2 regions of the Pseudoalteromonas sp. NZS100_1 genome follow, and region 2 is predicted to be linked to the other one. Evidence: predicted binding sites of a transcription regulator. Region 2 holds the regulator's gene; the other holds the start of a gene.
The links. Region 2 encodes LexA, which represses DNA repair genes until DNA is damaged. Its sites were predicted from a motif close to TACTGTATNNNNATACAGTA; they were not measured.

Region 1 (3,211 bases), on a different contig from region 2:
TCTCTGCCGTATCATTTTTACTATCAATAGAAGCTGCTTTTATACCTTGATATGCAAGTGCAGTAGCAAGGTTAATTCCGTGCTCTACGGTACACGCAAAAACGATGATTTGTGACCCAAGGTTACATTCATCAATAATCGTATTTAGGATCTGTCGGTTACGCTCTATGTTATTTGCTAGCGTCGTCATCGTTTCAACACCACCCGCATCTCTTAATTCGTATGCAGCAATACCTGAATGATCATAATTTAATGATTTAAAGTTAGCTTTTGCTAAATAGCCCTTCTCAACTAAGTAATCTATTGGCGATAAATAGCCTGAAATTTGCATAGATACTTTATTGTTATAGAAAAAATCGGCTAAACGGGCATCTTCTTCTGATAAACCATCTTCAGAATAACTTCTGCCTGGAGTGGCTGTTAAACCAATCAGATCTGCATGGAATGACTCATCTTCAATAAAGTCCTGAACAACTTCTTGGAACTTTGGCGCGACAGCCTTGTGGGCCTCATCAAAAATTACTAATGTTACTTTTTCAGCAAGCTTGCTATATAAAAGTTGGAGCTGTCTAGAATCACTTTTTCGTAAACTCAAAAACTTGTGTAAGCCACCAACAACAAAACCCGAATCGATACCACTCAAACTTTCAGTTGAACTTGAGTAAAAGCCATAAAGAGAGGTAGAGCGATTACCTAATGACTTCCATGCTTTTGAAAACTCTATATAAGCTTGCGAGCAAAGCTCTTCTCTATCTGCTAACCAAAGTACTAGGTTACTTTCAGATTGCCTTAAATGCTCAGTAGCAATATTCATTGCAGTGCGTGTTTTACCTGCACCTGTAGGTAAGTGAATCAGTACTCGTTTTTTATCCTGTGCAAGTTCAGTAAACACCTGTTTGCTAATGTTTTGTTGGTATGGATAAAGACCGTAACTTGGCTCAATACACGTTATGCTTTCTAATCCATTATCTTGGCTTAATTGACTTTCATATAGCGCAGAAAGTCCTAATAAAGCTGCGAACTTTTCAGGATTATCTCCAGCCCAACTTATGATGGCATCATAGTATTTTGGAGTAACGTTTTTTGCTTCAAGCTCAAAGCTAGGAAACAACTCAGCTAGTTGCTGTGCTGATAATCGTTCAATTAGCTTAATACGCAATTGCGAATCAAAAATAAAGTCAACCTGTTTAACACTCGCAACTATACCTGCCAGTTTATTTTTATTATAGGCGTTAGTTTCTGAAATCTGGTTCTCTTGTATATCAAGTTGAAGTGCGAAATTTATTGAATTTTTGGGGAGAAAGTTTAACAATTCATCTTCAGAAAAGTTTGATAAAATTTTAGTAAGCATTTTTAGTCCTTTAATATAAATCAATATGATAGCTTCCATTTACTTAGAGCCTACAGGTACAAAGTCAGGCTAAATCACTTGATTATTTATCTTTATATTCAAAACTTTACAATAAAGACCTTACATCTACAAGGTATTGAGATAAATTAAATTAAACTGTATAAAGGTACAGTTTTTTTACTGATTAATTACCTAGAAGTCTTCCTCTTAATCTTAATTCACGTTAATATCGCCGCTTGGACAATTTCTCCAGAGGCACTCAAAAAGCTATGAAAGCTAAATTTACAGGTCATGATACTTTCCCTCTGCGCTATGGATGGCTATTCAAAGCGGTTAATCATTTGAATTCAAATGGTAATTTCTCAAGTTCTGACGAAGAAAGTATTCGTCATTCTATTGTTGAGCTTGGCGTTGGTAAAAATATGGTTAAAGCGATTCAGTATTGGGCTGAGTCGAGCGGTATTATAAAAAGCGAAAGAGAAAACAATAAAACTCTGCATAAAGTTACTAAGGGTAAAGGGCAATATTTGTTTGGTAATGATGGTAAAGATCCTTACTTAGAATTATCGGGTTCTATATGGTTGTTGCACTTTTGGTTAAACTTTAATGATGAGCACTTAACTGCATATCGATACTTTTTTAACTACTCTAATGTTCAGCACTTTGAGAAATCAAAACTGATTGATGATTGCTATGAAGATGCAAAACGCTTAGTTAAAAGTGAAGTTGGTAATGTTACAACTATAAAAAAAGACATGGATTGTTTTTTAAATATGTACAGTAAGAAAGTTAAGACAACAACAAAAAAAATAGATGAAGATCACTTCACCTCTCCGCTTGCCGAGCTTAATTTAGTGCAAGACAATGGTCGTTCTTTTTATGTTAGTAATTTAACAGAAAGACCTGAGCTACCTATTGACGTATTTATATATGCATTACTTGAGTTTTTCAAAGTAGAAACCGTTGACTCTAACGTGAGTACTATTGACTTTGATTCGTTACTGACTAAACCGTGTTCACCGGGACGTATATTTAGGTTGTCTGAATCTGGATTAGGGCAAAAACTCGATGAAGCTCAAGAACATACTAACAAAAACATATCATGGGTTGATTCACTAGGGCTAAGGCAAGTTAATGTCTCTGACTCTGCAAAAAACAATATTATCAATTACTTAAATGACTATTACGGCAAATACAATGTCTGAATCTATTATTGCAATTAACCAACGATATAAAAGCTCCACTCGCATTGATGTTGATAGTGCAAACCTAAAACCTTTTATTGATGATTTTATTGTACATGGTACAGCGATAAATGTACTTGATACTGTTAGCCGTGAATTTGAAGGTAGTACGCAAAGAGCATATACAATCACCGGTCCTTATGGTTCTGGTAAATCAACTGTAGCCTTATTTTTATCTTGCTTACTTTCTACTGATTCAGACCAACGTAATTACGCACTGAGCAAACTTAATAGTTCTCAAAAGGTAATTACTGAGTTTGATGCTAGATTTAAAATTACTAACGGCTGGAAAACAATTAAACATGTTTGCGGTCTAGAAGCGCCTGCTAATAGTATTTTAATCAGTTTATTGAAAGCATTTAACGTTAAATATAATACTGAAGATATTCTGGCTCTTAATGATGATGAATGTTTAGCCAAGATTAAATCTCTTCTACAAAAACAAAGTGATAATGAAGACGGCGTTTTAATTCTACTCGACGAAATGGGCAAAGCTTTAGACTATCAATCGCGTGCAAATAAAGACTTACATTTATTTCAGTCTCTGGCCGATATTGTTCAACAGACTAAGCGCCCTGTATTACTGGTTGGCTTTTTACATCAAGCATTCTCTGAT
Region 2 (3,211 bases):
CACACAACTCAGCACATTGGCCTCGGTAAGTACCTTCTTCGTTTATGTTCGTCCATGTTTCGTTTATAAAGCCGGGATTCGCATCTTTTTTAACTGCAAAATCAGGTACCCACCAAGAGTGAATAACATCGTCAGAAGTCATTAAAAATCGTACTTTTTGATTTATTGGCAGTACGAGAGGTTTATCAACCTCAAGTAAGTAGTTAGGATTTTTATCTGCAAGATTCGCTATTTCATCTTGCGGGGTAGATAAAATAGAGTAGAACTCTACATCTTCACCCATATATTCATAATGCCATTTCCATTGCGAGCCTGTAATTTTAATAGTGAGATCAGCTTTGCTGGCATCTTCCATTGCAATTAGGGTTTTAGTGGCTGGTACTGCCATAGCAATTAAAATAACAAACGGGATTGCAGTCCAAAGTATTTCTACTTTAGTGCTTTCGTGAAATTGGGCAGGTACAGCCCCTTTAGATTTACGGTGATGAATAAGTGCCCAAAACATAATTGCGAACACTATCACCCCAATCACACAACATATTATAAATATGGTCATGTGCAGCTGATATACATTATTGCTTATATCGGTTACGCCTTTGCGCATATTGTATTGGCTGTTAGCCAAAACTGGGTGCGAAAAAACACATAATATAAGCCACAAGGTAGAGGTCAGTTTACCCATGTGACGGCTCCTTTGATGCTATTGCGAATGCAAAGCGAAGAGGCATACGGCTTAAACGCCAATTCGTTATTTTTATTTTTTTAGTCAATCTCATTTAATATTGATTGGTTTTGCTGCGCCAACAACGGGTTTGTGTATATTGTGTGTTCTCAAAACTAAAAAGCTGTGAGTTATTATTAGCTCAGCACATTAATAATTAGCTAAAAAATGAACAACAAGCAAGTTTTAGTATAAAAAACAATCAGGTGATATTGAGTAATTAATAAAAAATCAGTAACCAACTAGGTAACAGGAAGTTCAAAAGATGAGCAAAACAAAGGGGTTTAACGCATTCGGAGGGGGAAAATATAAGTGCAAAAAAGTTTACAGCTTAAATTGTCAGTGAGCTATTTATGCCCTATTTTTAGTGCGAATTTAAAACAGAAAATGCGTACTAATTAGTACGCATTTATAAAACTGCTTGTTTAAAAGCTATTTTTAAAGTCACATCCAATCAGCGTTTCTTATAACGCCAACGGCTAAGCCTTCAATATTAAAAGACTCATTCTCAAGATCTACTTCAATAGATTCAAAATCGTCGTTTTCAGCATGAAGTAATACTTTACAACCCGCTTTCTCAAGACGTTTTACAGTTACGTCTTCGTCTAGGCGGGCAACAACAACTTGCCCGTTTTCAGCGGTTTGAGTACGATGTACAGCAAGTAAATCACCATCCATAATACCAATATCTTTCATGCTCATACCGTTAACGCGTAGTAAAAAATCTGCAGCCGGTTTAAACATTAATGGATCGATTTTGCAGTGACTTTCAACGTGCTCTTGCGCCAAAATAGGTGAACCAGCAGCAACACGCCCTATAAGCGGTAAACCTAATTGTTCTGGCTCTTCTTCTTCAATTAACTGAATACCACGGCTTGCACCTGGTTTCATTTTAATTGCGCCTTTTTTAGCAAGTGCTTTTAAATGTTCTTCAGCAGCATTGGCACTTTTAAAACCTAATGTTTGCGCTATTTCAGCACGTGTAGGAGGCATACCAGTGTCTTTAATAAAAACTTTAATTAGTTCGAGTATTTGAGCTTGGCGGTTCGTTAATGGTCGCATACAACTGGTTTTCCATACAGTACATTTAACTGTGAGTATATACAGTTAAATAAAAATCGCAAATTTAAATTAAGCCTTAAAATAGCCAAAGTAATTTCACTTGTGTACATTTTAGGGATATAACTAACGCTAGGTTTATAAATGATTAAAAAAGCAAAGGAGTCATTATGAGTATTTGGTACCAGCCCATCACTTTAGAGCTGTGCAAGCAGTTAGAACAAGGCATTGATGGCCAAGGAACATTAATGAAAACCATGGGAATAGAAGTCACTGAAATTGGTGATGATTACTTAGTAGCCACTATGCCGGCAATTCCTGAGCATCATAACCCAATGGGAATGGTTCACGGCGGTGCTAACGTTGTACTTGCCGAAACAGTTGCCAGCTATGCAGCTAACTTTGTTGTCGATTTTACAAAATTTTACTGCGTGGGGCAGGAAATTAGCGCAAGTCATTTAAAAGCATCTCGCAACGGCACTTTAACAGCAACGGCAAGAGCGTTTCATATTGGCAAACGTAGTTCAGTGTGGGAAATAAAAATTACAAATAGCCGCAATGAGCTGTGCTGCGTATCAAAAATGACCGCAGCAGTCGTAGAGCGAAGATAGTTACTTTTCGATTGGGTAAATTGTAATTTCCATACCCGCACCAATCGCAGATATACGTAGTAATGTATCTGCATCTAAGGCTTGATTAAAGCACTTAGGGGAAGTGCCTGATTCAAAACCAATATCAAACGTTCTACGTGAACAGCTTAACCATTGCTTTAGCGCGTTACGCGAACACGATTCAATAAGCTCACATATATGGTTTATTGCTTTGTCAGGCGTGTTTACTACACCTGTTGCTTCAATACGCGCTAATTGACGGTATTCGTCTTTGTCATAATGTAAAATCGTCGCGACTTTTTTCAAGTCTGCCACTAGCAAACTAATATCTTGCTTTGATTCAAGCTCAAGATCTACATTTAAAAATTGAATTTCCGACATCGTTTCGTATTTATCCTCTAATAATTTCATTGCAAACTTTAACGCAGTTTTACCGTTATACCAAATCAACTATGCTCTATTAACCACTTTATATAGATATTTCGCAGCTTTTAAGTATTTTTTAGCGTTTAAAGCTAGCTGGATATCAAACACTCAGCTCAATTAAACAAATAAGTCATGTTAGCAATTTAAGTGTAATCTTTTTTATTTTTAAATGATTACAGTAAGCTATAGTTTAAACTGCGACAAAATGTCGCAGTAACTAATCCCATTAATGTAATAAACTAGCCTCTAAAAATAATAAGACTAAAACATGAATAAAAAAATATTTAAGTATGCTCGCAAGTTACATAAATGGCTCGGTTATTTGCTCACATTACAAATTTTAGCTTGGCTATTAGGCGGTTTAGTCATGAGCGCTATTCCTCTTGATAAAGTT

Region 1: I6F66_RS05020 (DUF4007 family protein) is a predicted target of LexA. The motif match lies at 1,506-1,525, and genes of this name have one in related genera.

What each region holds. Positions count from the first base shown of each region.
Region 1 is NZ_JADYXN010000005.1:55,752-58,962, forward strand. Features, by position in the region: gene I6F66_RS05015 (DEAD/DEAH box helicase) at 1-1,351, opposite strand, end outside; gene I6F66_RS05020 (DUF4007 family protein) at 1,621-2,556, shown strand; gene I6F66_RS05025 (AAA family ATPase) at 2,549-3,211, shown strand, end outside.
Region 2 is NZ_JADYXN010000020.1:13,802-17,012, reverse strand. Features, by position in the region: gene coxB (cytochrome c oxidase subunit II) at 1-682, opposite strand, end outside; gene lexA (transcriptional repressor LexA) at 1,166-1,783, opposite strand; gene I6F66_RS13610 (PaaI family thioesterase) at 1,951-2,391, shown strand; gene I6F66_RS13605 (hypothetical protein) at 2,392-2,772, opposite strand; gene I6F66_RS13600 (membrane protein) at 3,086-3,211, shown strand, end outside.